2 linked regions of the Crateriforma conspicua genome follow. Each later gene encodes a partner of the first gene's protein in a complex. Links are inferred from orthologs where the notes say so. Each region holds a gene or a part of one and is shown in the gene's direction. Other genes may lie near its edges. The genes, in order: carA and carB.

Region 1 (6,033 bases):
ACCGACGCCGGCGCTGAAGGCGCGATCCAAATCGATCCCCTGCCATCGCTGGACACCGCCCAAGATCCGGGCCAAGCCGATTTGGATGAAGCCGTCTCCAAACGGATCGACGCCAAAACGGCCGGTGAACTGGAATCCGTCGCCGCGTTGTTGGAATCGGCGTTGTCCAAAGGCCTGGGCGATGAAAACAGCCGCTTTGCCAAACAAATGCTGGGCAGCGTTCAGCTGCAACTCGGCCAAGGCCTGTTCGGAGCCATGATGCGAGGCGCCGGCGGGAACGCGGCGGCGGTTCGCTTGGAAGCCCTTGAACTGCTGAAGAAGGCGGTCGAAAACGACGACCAACTTGCCGACGCTCACGTCTTGATCGCTCAATTGAATTCCCCCGCGGTGTTCCCCGACGCCGATGGCGCGCTGGCGGTCCGGTCGATCACCAAGGCGATCAAGCTGTACGAAGACGACCCCAAGAAACAAAGCACCATGCTGGCGATGCGTGCGGGGCTGCGTGATGATCCGGAAAAGCAAATCAAGGACCTGAACCGCGCCTTGAAGTTGGACCCGAAAAACACCAAAGCCTTTCAAGCCCGAATCGTGCTGCGACTGGGTGACGGCCAAATCGACGAAGCCGTCGCGGATGTCCGTGAAATCCTGGACGACCAGCCGATGAACTTGGCGATCGTCGCGGCGGCCGTCGAACAATTGATGGATGCCGATCGCGATGACGAGGCGGTCGAACTGCTGACCGAGGCGATCGAAAAGCAGGCTTCGGACAACGACATCTTGGAACGGCTGTATCGCATCCGTTCACGAGTCCACACCAAGCGACTGGATCAAGAATCAGCGATCGTCGACTTGAACAAGTCGATCGAACTGCGTCCGGGCGACCCGCGCAAGCTGATCGAACTGGCCCAGCGTTGCCTGGAAAACGAAGACGTCACGGCGGCCAAGGGTTACGTGCAAGACGCGATCAACCTGAACCCGCGGGTGGCCGACTTGCCCGAAACGATCTTGGTCCAGTTCTTGATCGCGTCCCAAGAAAAACGAATTCCCGATGCCATCAACGAAGTCAAGAAACTGATTGATTTCCAGAAAGACGATCCGCAGCGTCAAGCCTTCTGGCAGGAACAGTTGGGCCAGCTTTACATGGTGGACGACCGCCCGCGTCAGGCGATCGATGTCTTCGAACAGATCTTGGAAATCCAACCCGAAAACACCAACGCCCTGCGATCGCGCGGCGACGCGTTGCTGGCGATCGGCGAACACCAAACGGCGATTCGAGACTACGAAGATGCTTTAAAAATCTTGCAGACCTCGGACACCGGACCGGCCGAAAACCTGAAGTCGACCGACATGGTGGCCCCGGATTACGCGGGCTTGATGAACAACTTGGCGTGGGTCCTGGCGACCAGCCCCAAAGACGAGGTTCGTGACGGCCAGCGAGCCCTGGAATTGGCACGCCAAGCGGCACGGCTGACGGATTACCAAAAGCCCCACATCCTGAGCACGCTGGCGGCCGCCCATGCCGAATCGGGAGACATCCCCAAGGCGATCGAATACAGCCAAGCCGCCGTCGACTTGGGGGCCGCCCAAGAAAACGACCAGCTGGAACAATTGCAGGAAGAATTGGATTCGTACCGCGCGGGCGAACCATGGCGTGAAAAACAGGAAACGGAAGAAAACGAAAAGCCGATCCTGAGCGCCGAAGACCTGATCGATATCTAACGGCCAGATCAACCTAACGGCGAACCATCGGCCGCTAGAGCGGTTCGTCGTGGGCCACCGGTTCGGGCGCGAACGTTTTTGCCACATTCGCGTCCCAACCACCGGCCGCGATCCTTCGATAAATCGCGATTGTCTGTTAGAACGTGATATCAGTACGCGCCGGGCCACGGTGCGATACGAGACCGTGGCCGCGTCTGAACAAAATCGAGAGATCCCACGCGAGAGCTATTGCATGCCGATCACCGCCAAACTGGCCTTGGAAGACGGTTCCGTGTTCCCCGGCCAAGCCTTCGGAGCCGAAGGCGAAGTCACCGGTGAAGTCGTTTTCAACACCGCAATGACGGGGTACCAGGAAATCCTGACCGACCCCAGCTATGCCGGCCAGATCGTCACGATGACGTATCCGGAAATCGGCAACTACGGCACCAACACGGTCGACGTCGAACATCACCGTCCGTCGTTGTCGGGATTCGTCATTCGATCCGAAAGCCGAATCCACAGCAATTATCGCAGCGAAGCGGCGCTGTCGGATTTCTTGAAACAGAACAACATCATCGGCATCAGCGGGATCGATACCCGCGCCTTGGTTCGTCGCATTCGAATCGAAGGTGCCATGCGAGGCGTTCTGTCGACCACCGATCTGGACGACGCCAGCTTGGTCGCCAAAGCCAAGGCCAGCGAAAGCCTGGTCGGCCGTGACTTGGCCAAAACCGTGATGCCCGCACAAGGGGTCCAGTGGGACGACCAACTGCACGAATGGATCACCGTCGATGAAGCCGGCCAGCAACCATCGGGCGACCAACCGCACGTGGTCTGCATGGACTTTGGCATGAAGTGGAACATCCCGCGGCACCTGCGTTCCCGCGGCAACCGCGTGACCATCGTCCGTGGTGATGTGTCAGCCGATGAAATTTTGGCACTCAAGCCGGATGGGCTGTTCATTTCCAACGGACCGGGCGATCCGGAACCGCTGTCGTATGCGAAACAAACGATTTCGGAATTGGTCGACAAGATGCCGGTGTTCGGCATTTGCTTGGGACACCAATTGCTTTCGCTGGCTTGTGGCGCCCAAACGTACAAGCTGAAATTCGGACACCGTGGTGTGAACCAACCGGTGCTGGATCTGACGACCGGCAAAGTCGAGATCACGACACAAAACCACGGCTTTGCGGTGGACGAAAAATCGTTGCCGGATTGCCTGGAAATCACTCACCGGCATTTGAACGATGACACCATTGCCGGCGTTCGACACAAGACATTGCCGGCATTCAGTGTGCAATATCACCCCGAAGCATCCTCGGGGCCGCACGACAGCCACTATCTGTTCGAACGATTTCAATCCAGCCTGAGCGGATCGCCGGCCTGAGCCTGGCCTGGTGATCCACCGCCGTCGATCGTCCCACGTTGTCGCGGTTCCGACCGCGGAGTCTGTCTGAATGAGCATCCTGGTCCTGGTGCCCACGTCGGCGGAATATCGGATGGTCGATTGGCCGGCCATCCGTCATTCAGCGGGACGTGATTTCACCACCGCCATCTGTGGTTTCGGCTTGGCCGCCGCGGGCATCGGCGCGATGCGACTGTTGGCCGAACAAACGCCCGACCATGTCTTCCTGGTCGGCTTGGCCGGCGGGTTCATCACGGAAACGGACGCCAATTATCCGGCGATCAAGGTCGGCGATGCGGTCGTCTTTCGTCGCGTAACCTGCCACGGCATCGGTGCGGGCATCGACATGGCCGCGGCCCCCGATCAGTTCTGGTCGGCAGATCAGATGGGATGGCCGCACCTGGAAATGGATGGCTCGGCCGTCACCGACCGACTGGATTTGGTCGTGCCCGATGCGGACGCCCGAACGATGGGCGAAAAAAAAACACTTCTGTCGGTAACCGCGGCATCGTCATCCCCGGATCACGCCCGGTGGCGGCGGAACACTTACCCGGACGCAGTCGCCGAAGACATGGAAGGATTCGCCGTCGCGGTCGCTTGTCGGGTCAGCCAGGTTCCACTGACGATCGTGCGTGGGATCAGCAATCCCGTCGGAAACCGCGACATCCGTACCTGGCAGACCGGTCCCGCGATGCAGGTGGCGGCCCGTCGTGTTGCCGAGCTGATCGCGGGCATAGAATCAAACGTCTAAGTCGGCCGCACGTCGTTCGAAGCAAAGCCAGGTCAGCCGCTTGAAATGGTCACGCGGCTTTTTGTGACGCTTGCCGCCCACACATCTCGCACCCGCCAACCGTTCAAAACAACATGGGCCACCCCATCCACATCGGCATTTCAACATGTCCGAACGACACGTTCGCATTCGACGCGTTGATGCGGAACTTGGTGGACACTCGAGGCCTGGATTTTCATTTTGAACTGCTGGACATCCAACAACTGAACGACGCTTTGCGGGCGGGACGCTTTGATGTCGTCAAAACCAGCTTTCATGCCGCGTTGTTATTGGCGGATCAATTGCGGGTCTTGCCGTCGGGTTCGGCGCTGGGATTTGGTGTCGGCCCGCTGTTGTTGGCTGCGCGGGACGGTGCCGTTCCCCGCGATTCGTCACAGCGGACACTGTGCCCGGGAATCGATACGACCGCGACACTGTTGATTCGGATTTTTTATCCATCGACGACACAGATCGACCATGTCGTCTTTTCCCAAATCATGCCGGACCTGAAGTCGGGGAAAGCGGATTTCGGCGTCTGTATCCACGAGGGCCGGTTCACCTGGCAAAACGAAGGGCTGCACCTAGTGGAAGACCTGGGACAACGCTGGGAACGCGAAACGAAGTGCCCGTTGCCTCTGGGCGGATTGGTGGCCAGGCGGTCTCTGGATGACGAATTGACGGGGCGGATCCAAGCTTGCATTGCCGATTCCATCGGTTGGGGGCTTTCCCATCGCGACGAAACGCTGCCGACCATGCGTCGTCATGCCCAGGAATTCGATGACGCGGTCCTGATGCAGCACGTCGATTTGTATGTCAACGACTGGACCGTGGACTTGGGGACGGTCGGTCGCCAAGCCCTGGCCACCCTTTCGACCTTGGCCCGCCGATCCGGTATCGTTGGCCACGACGCCCCTCCGATCGAAGTGTTCGAATCCACCGACGCCCGGCCGGCGCTGCCCGCAAAAGACTAGCCTTGTGGCAATCGCTTGATCGGGCAAACTCGATCGGCCGCGTCATCGCCATTTTGTCATCTGCACCATCAACACGAACCCGCCGCCATGAACACAACCGCCTTGGTCCCGTCCGGCAAGACCGGCCTTGGTGTGTGGCACATGCGTTTGGCATCGCTGTGGTATCGCGGCCGTGTTTCGATCGCTTTGGCGTTGGGTGTGGCCATCGCAACGGCGGTCATCGTGGGTGCATTGCTGGTCGGCGATTCGATGCGTGGCAGTCTGCGTGCGTTGACGCTGCAGCGACTGGGTTCGATCGACACCATTGTGTCGCCAGGTCACTTCTTTACCGCCGATGAAGTCGTTGATTCGCCGATCGGCGCCCAAGCAGTCTTTCTGTTCCCGGCCGGCGTCGCGGAATCGCAACCGTCCGATGATGGACCGACACGCCGCAGCGGATCCGTTCAAATCCTTGGCATCACGCCATCGTTTTGGCAGCTAGGCGAACCATCCGATGCACCGGAGACCAATCCCGACGACCAGTCCGTGGTACTGAACCGTGCCTGCGCCGATGAACTGGGGGTCGGTGTGGGCGATCAGATCACGATTCGGCTGCCCATTGAAAGTGCCGTCCCCGCCGACAGTCCACTGGGCCGACGCGAATCCGAAACCGAAGGACTGCCACGCATGACGGTTGCCGCGATCGTCGACAACCGCGGACTGGGCCGTTTTTCTTTGTCGGCCAGCCAGACCACGCCGCTGTGCGCCTACCTGAAACGCGAATTGATCGCGGACGTCCTTGACCGGCGGGGCGCCGCCAATCTGTTGCTATCCCCCCAACCTCTGACACGAGACGATTTGAGTTTGGATCTGGGTGACCTGGGTCTGAAGCTTTCACGCGTCACCGCGATCCGGCCTCAAAACGCCGACCCCGATGCGGAACCGGCTTTTCAATACGATTCGCTGACCAGCGAGCAGTTGTTGATCGATGACGTGATCGTCAACGCCGTCACCGACGCTATCCCGGGCGCGGCAACGCCGGTGATGACGTATCTGGCCAATGCGATTGAAAAGCTGGATGACGCAGGCAATGTCGTCGCGTCGGTTCCCTACAGCATCATCACGGCAATTGACTCGACCGATTCGTTGCCGCTGGATTACAAAAACGAAACGGGCACGACCGCATCGGGGCCGGAAAACAGCGACACGAC
Region 2 (6,903 bases), 1.0 Mb from region 1 along the record:
CGTGCTGGGCGTGACCGCCGTGGTCGCGCCGGCCGGAATTCCGGTTGCCGAAAAGCTGTTCGCCAGCGACCTGCCGATGATGATCGGCAGTTGCGTCCTGATTTGGCCTTTGTTTGCGACGTCCAAACGCGTGTCGCGGTTGGAAGGCCTGTTTCTGTTGCTGGTCTATGCCGCTTACATGGCGTACTTGATTTATCAGCAGGTCAGTCAAAACGCCGTTGCGGTTCCCGCCTAGCGGTTGCGTTTGTTTTTGGCGGCTTTGCGCTGCACGTCCGCGATCGCCTTTGCCTCGGCCGCGGTGTCAAACTTTGGATTCGCCGTCGAAGGCACCGGTGCATCGGTTTGTTCGCGCCAACGAATCATGGCTTTGTGCAATTCAGAAGCCTTGTCGGGCATCGAATCCGCCAAGTTCTCGGATTCCCCGATATCGTCCTTCAAGTTGTAAAGTTCCAAGTCCCCGGATTCGAAGTACTCGTGCAGTTTCCAATCGCCTTGGCGGATGATCCCGCACGGTCGAGTTCGAAACAGCGGGTCACGTTGTTCGTCGACGTTGGAATAGCCTTGAAGGTAGGCCGGGAAATGCCAAAACAACGCTCGGCTGGCCAGCGTTTGGCTTGGCTCGGTCAGCATCGGCCACAAACTGACACCATCCAACGTTTGGTCATCCGATCGTTCCAGTCCGGCAATGTCCAGAATCGTGGGGTACCAATCCAGTTGGGAAACCGGCGTGTCGATGCGTCGTCCGGCAATCACATGTCCCGGCCAGCGGACGAACATGGGCACACGGATGCCGCCTTCGTAATACGTGCCCTTGTATCCCTTCAGTGGATGCATGTCGGTGGCCGGACCGTATCCGCCGTTGTCCGACGAAAACAAGACGACCGTGTTTTGGTCCAGATCGAGTTCGTTGATCGTACGCATGATTCGTCCGATCCCCCGATCAACCGCTTCGATCATCGTCGCCATGGCGACATGTTGGTGCAATTCACCCGCTGGCTTCGATTCATACTTGGCAACCAGTTCACGTTTGGCAATCAGCGGGGTGTGAACGGCAAAGTGCGTCAGGTACAGCATCCAAGTCTGGTCGGCCGAACCGCGGATGAACTTGACCGCTTCGTCGCTCAATCGATCCGTCAGATACTCGTCCTCCGGTGCATCGTTTAGTCCAGGTGCGTTCGGGTGCGGTGGATAGTATCCCTTTGGCGGACTGCCCGAGTGGGAACCGCCGACGTTGATGTCGAATCCATATTGCGTCGGGTCATCACTCAGGTGCCACTTTCCCATCAACGCGGTTTTGTACCCGGCCGCATGCAGACGCTGTGGCCATGTTGTGATGGACGGGGACAAAGTGTCGGTGCCCGGGACGTGCAGCAAGCGTCGATGCTGGGCTTTACCGCGCGGGCCGGTTCCCACGTTGAAGATTTCGTGACGTGGCGTGTACTGGCCCGACATCAAACAGGCGCGCGACGGTGCACAGTTGGCCGCACCCGCATAAGCGTCGGTGAACATCGTGCCCTGCTCGGCCAATCGGTCCAAGTTTGGGGTTTCAAAAAAATCGCTGCCCATGAATCCACAGTCTCGCCAACCAAAATCGTCCAGATAGATCACCAGGATGTTGGGTCGATCGGACGGCCGTTGGTCCGCCCCGGCTTGGCCCATGCAAAGGCAACTCAAAGCGGCCAGTGCCGCGACGGGGATTCGTAGAAACGTGGCGGGAATCTGGATCATGGCGGGAATCCGGGGGGGGTAAAAGGGAGGGCACGGTTGCCCGGCAGACCCGCCGGGACCCGTGATCGGTGTTGTTGCGGCGTCTCTGCTTTCTGGTGGAAACACCGGGCTTGCGGTCGGTTATCAGCCGGTTTGATGGCTGGTCGTTCAATCGGAGCGAGCCGGATCGTTCGATCCGAGGCGATCAATTCGGGCAAAGCAGCGCAATCGCACGCCAATCGGTGGGATGCCCCGGACAAGAGACGGCTAACGGAGCGAAACGGCCCGTCGACGGCCAGTTCGCGGTCCGCACCCTACGCAATGGATAGGGTAGCGTGATATCCTGCCCGGAATTTTGCATACCGCTGGTCTTCACGACCAATCTCTCGCTTTGATTTTAGGTGTTCTGTGCCACGTCGCGACGACATCAAGAAAATTCTGTTGATCGGTAGCGGGCCCATCGTCATTGGACAGGCTTGCGAATTCGATTATTCCGGGACCCAGGCCTGTAAAGCCCTACGCGAAGAGGGTTACGAGGTGGTTCTGGTCAACAGTAACCCCGCGACCATCATGACCGACCCTGCCACCGCGGATTCGACCTATATCGAACCGTTGACTTGGCAGGTTTTGGAAAAGGTCATCGCCAAGGAACGTCCCGACGCTCTGCTGCCCACCCTGGGTGGCCAGACCGGTTTGAACGTGGCGATGGATTTGGAAGCCAACGGTGTGCTGGAAAAGTACGGCGTGGAAATGATCGGCGCTCGGGCTGACGTGATCGACAAGGCCGAGGCGCGGGACAAGTTCAAAGCCGCGATGGAAAAGATCGGCTTGGACGTCTGCAAAGGTTTCACCGTCCACACCTTGGAAGAGGCTCGCGCGGCGATGGAACAAGTCGGCCTTCCCGCGGTGGTTCGGCCCAGCTTCACGATGGGCGGCAGCGGATCGGCCATCGCCTACAACAAAGACGACTTCGACGCCCTGGTCCGCAACGGTTTGGACCAGTCGCCGGTCACCGAGGTCTTGATCGAAGAATCGATCATCGGTTGGAAGGAATACGAGATGGAAGTCGTCCGGGACATGGACGACAACGTGGTCATCATCTGCAGCATCGAGAACTTTGATCCGATGGGGGTCCACACCGGTGATTCGATCACCGTCGCTCCGGCACAAACGTTGACCGACAAAGAATACCAGCGGATGCGCGACGCCAGCTTGGCCGTGATGCGTGAAATCGGCGTCGAAACGGGCGGCAGTAACGTCCAGTTCGCGATCAATCCGGATACCGGCCGGATGATCGTCATTGAAATGAACCCGCGGGTCAGCCGGTCCAGTGCGCTGGCCAGTAAAGCCACCGGATTCCCGATCGCAAAGATTGCCGCCAAGCTTGCCGTGGGGTATCGCTTGTGGGAAATCCCCAACGACATCACCCAGAAAACGAAAGCCTGTTTCGAACCGACGATCGACTATGTGGTGACGAAGATCCCGCGTTTCGCGTTCGAAAAATTTCCAGATGCCGATGCCACGTTGACCACGCAAATGAAGAGCGTCGGCGAAACGATGGCGATCGGTCGGACCTTCAAAGAATCTCTTCAAAAAGCGCTGCGTGGTCTGGAGATCGGCGCCTTCGGTCTTGGCAGCGATGGACGCGACCTTTGGGGAACCGAGGATCAACCGAGCAACGATGAGATTCGAGCCAAGTTGACCGTCCCCGGCGCCGAACGAATCTTCCACATTCGTTATGCGCTGAAATCCGGCATGACGATCGATGAAATCTACAAACTGACTCATATCGATCGCTGGTTCTTGGACCACATCGCGCAGATCGTCGAACGCGAAGAATGGCTGGGGACGGTCGGATCATTGGAATCGTTGACCGCCGATCAAATGCGCGACGCCAAACGCGACGGTTTTTCCGATCGCCAACTGGCCAAACTGACGGGAACGAACGAAGTCAAAGTTCGCGCACGACGCTTGGAACTTGGCGTCCGGCCGGTCTTCAAAAGTGTCGACACCTGTGCGGCGGAATTCGAAGCCTACACCCCGTACTACTACAGCACCTACGAAACCGAAACCGAATTGCCCGGCAAGTCGGACAAGAAACGCATCGTGATCTTGGGCGGTGGCCCCAACCGGATCGGGCAAGGAATCGAGTTCGATTACTGTTGTTGCCACGCCAGCTTCGCCGTCAAAGACATCGGCTATGAAGCAATCATGGTCAACAGCAATCCGGAAACGGTCAGCACCGACTACGACACGTCGGACATCCTGTTCTTTGAACCGCTGACCATCGAAGACGTGTTGAACATCTGCGACGCGACCGAGCCGGACGGCGTGATCGCGCAGTTCGGCGGTCAAACACCGTTGAATTTGGCTCGCGGCTTGCAAACCGCCGGCGTTCCGATCATCGGAACCAGCGTTGACACGATCGAGGCGGCGGAGGATCGCGAACTGTTCCAGCAACTGATCGAAGAATTGGGCTTGCGCCAGCCGCCGTCGGGCATTGCACGGAACATGTCCGAAGCCAAACGCGAAGCCAAACGCATCGGCTATCCCGCCCTGGTGCGTCCCAGCTTTGTTCTGGGCGGTCGGGCGATGGAAATCTGTTACGACCAGTCGCAATTCGAACGATACGTGGCCGAAGCGTTCATCGTCGCCGACGGGCAACCGGTTCTGATCGATTCGTTCTTAGAAGATGCCATCGAAGTCGATGTCGACGCGGTCGGTGATGGCACCGATTGTGTGATCATGGGAATCATGGAACACATCGAAGAAGCCGGTGTGCACAGTGGCGATTCGGCGTGCTGTATTCCACCGTTCAGCTTGACCGAACAAACGATCGCTGAAATTCGGGACGCCACCGTGCGGCTGGCCAAGCGGATGAACGTCGTCGGGCTGATGAACATTCAATACGCGGTCAAAACCGAAGACGGCCAACCGGTCCTGTACATCTTGGAAGTCAATCCGCGGGCCAGCCGAACCGTGCCTTTTGTTGCCAAAGCCACGGGGGTCCCCGTCGCCGGCATCGCGACCAAAGTCATGAACGGAATCAGCTTGAAGGAACAAGGCATTCTGGACCAACCGGTGCCCAAGCACGTTTCGATCAAAGAAAGCGTGTTCCCGTTCCGCAAGTTTGCCGGTGTGGACATCGTCCTGGGACCTGAAATGCGGTCGACCGGCGAAGTCATGGGAATCAGCGAACAGTTTTCCATCGCGTTTGCCAAAAGCCAGATCGCTGCCGGCAATGTGCTGCCCGAATCGGGCAAAGTCTTCCTCAGCCTGAACGCCCGGCACAAACACGCCGTGGTCGACTTGGGCCGGCGGCTTGGTGAACTCGGGTTTGAAATCTTGGCCACCGAAGGCACCGCCCAGCGGCTGGACGAAGCCGGTGTTCAGTGCACGCGAGTCCGAAAACTGGCCGAAGGGCACCCGAACCTGATCGACTTTCTGAAGAACGACGACGTCCAACTGATCGTCAACACGCCCAGCGGCAAAGGAGCACGAACCGACGAAGGCCGAATTCGTGCCGCGGCGGTTCAGTACGGCGTGCCCTGCATCACGACGTTGTCCGCAGCCGAAGCGGCGATCAACGCCATGGAAGCCATGCGGGAAAACCCGATCCAGGTTGAATCGCTGCAGACACGCTACGCCGGCGCTTCCTAGGGCATCGCGGACCGCTGAATCAGTTCATCTGGGCGACGGGGCAACGCCCTGTCGCGTCAACACAGCGACAGGTTATCAACAGGCTCCACGCGGTATCGCGACTCGACACGGCGTCGTGTGCGGAATTTGTGAAGACATTCCTTCGAAAATCGCTTCGCCAAACGGTCACGAAATTCTGTTCCGCGCGGTGTGCTTGGGCATCGTGTTGGGGGCAAGCGGTGGGGCAATCTCATGACCGGAGCGTCCGAGATGCTCGGTCGGCCGTGTTGGGATTCGGCCCGTTTTCGGCTTCCTGGATACCATTAAGGCGTGTGCAAATGCGCGCCGCGAACCGTCACGGTGGACCGCGGTGGATCCGGCACCGGATGTGCGTTCGGGCACGGCGAGCTGCCGGGTGCGACAATTTTGCATCGCTTCTGCCACGTTAGTGTTCGGATGCGAAGGAATGGAGTGAGCGGAAAAGTTCGCGGACTGCCCCGTTGCCCTTGGTTGACGCAGTCCGTGCGATCCATAAACTTTGCCCAGCTTGCCAGCTAGGCGGGCATTCCACTACTTCATTTGTGTAGAGAGTGAATCAGATGATTCGAACGATTTTGGCCTTGACCCTGTTGGTCGCCGCTAGCATCGTCGCAGCCCCGCAAGCCGACGCTGGTTTGTTCGGACGGTTCTGCAAGAAAGACGCTTGCTGCCCTGAGCCGGTTTGCTGCGAGCCTGCTCCTGTTTGTGCTCCCGAGCCGGTTTGCGCTCCTGAGCCCGTTTGCTGCCCCGAGCCGGCACCGGTTTGTGCTCCTGCTCCCGTTTGCGCTCCCGAGCCGGTTTGCTGCCCCGAGCCCGCACCGGTTTGTGCACCTGAGCCCGTTTGCTGCGAACCCGCCCCGGTTTGCGCTCCCGAGCCCGTCTGCTGCGAACCTGCTCCGACCTGCTGCCCGGCTCCCAAGAAGGGCTGCGGACTGTTCGCGAAGCTGAAGGCAAAGTTTGCCGCTCGCAAATCGTGCTGCCCCGATCCTTGCTGCTACTAATCGGCACTGGATTGGCTCTGGCGCCAACAGCGAAATAAACGGGCCGGCGGTTTGAACCGCGGTCCGTTTTTTTTATGCGCCCACCGGTCGGAAAATCGCCGATCGGGACGGCCCCGGACACGATCCGATGGCCGACGGGCGGTGGGGCGTCACGATGGTTCTAAGCCGTCACAGATTGTCGTAAGCTGATCGGTCCGATCCAACCGATTTTTCTCACCCGCTCGATTTGCTTGACGACGACATGTCAAAGAAGACGGACGCCTCCGACGCCGAATCTGACCAGCCATCGATCGACCCGTCCAATCTTCGTTTGTTGGTCGTCGACAACGAAGCCGCACACGCTCGTGCGATGACGGACAGTTTGGAAAAGGTCGGGTACCAATGCGACGTCGCCACCAGCGGTCCGGAAGCGGCCAAGCGGATCGAAAGCGACGTGTACGACATCATCGTGACCGACATGGTGATGAACGATGTCGACGGGATGCAGATCCTTTCGCTCGCGCGGCAAAAACTGCCC

What was found.
Region 2: the proteins of carA (region 1) and carB are in contact, whole or in part, in a solved structure (PDB 1KEE), measured with the Escherichia coli proteins. The link is inferred for Crateriforma conspicua from one-to-one orthologs.

What each region holds. Positions count from the first base shown.
Region 1 is NZ_CP036319.1:1,205,392-1,211,424, reverse strand. The notes cover bases 1,108-4,018. They hold carA (glutamine-hydrolyzing carbamoyl-phosphate synthase small subunit), read left to right. Parts: upstream 1,108-1,951; coding sequence 1,952-3,085; downstream 3,086-4,018. Other genes in these bases: Mal65_RS04395 (1,4-dihydroxy-6-naphtoate synthase), read left to right, coding at 3,968-4,018; mqnB (futalosine hydrolase), read left to right, coding at 3,156-3,854; Mal65_RS04410 (tetratricopeptide repeat protein), read left to right, coding at 1,108-1,719. Also shown: more of Mal65_RS04410, read left to right, coding at 1-1,107; more of Mal65_RS04395, read left to right, coding at 4,019-4,843; Mal65_RS04390 (FtsX-like permease family protein), read left to right, coding at 4,931-6,033. UniProt on the Escherichia coli protein: Small subunit of the glutamine-dependent carbamoyl phosphate synthetase (CPSase).
Region 2 is NZ_CP036319.1:200,611-207,513, forward strand. Bases 1,787-5,567 are described here. They hold carB (carbamoyl-phosphate synthase large subunit), read left to right. Parts: upstream 1,787-2,115; coding sequence 2,116-5,367; downstream 5,368-5,567. Outside these bases: Mal65_RS00710 (calcium/sodium antiporter), read left to right, coding at 1-235; Mal65_RS00715 (sulfatase), read right to left, coding at 232-1,728; Mal65_RS00730 (sigma-54-dependent transcriptional regulator), read left to right, coding at 6,628-6,903. UniProt on the Escherichia coli protein: Large subunit of the glutamine-dependent carbamoyl phosphate synthetase (CPSase).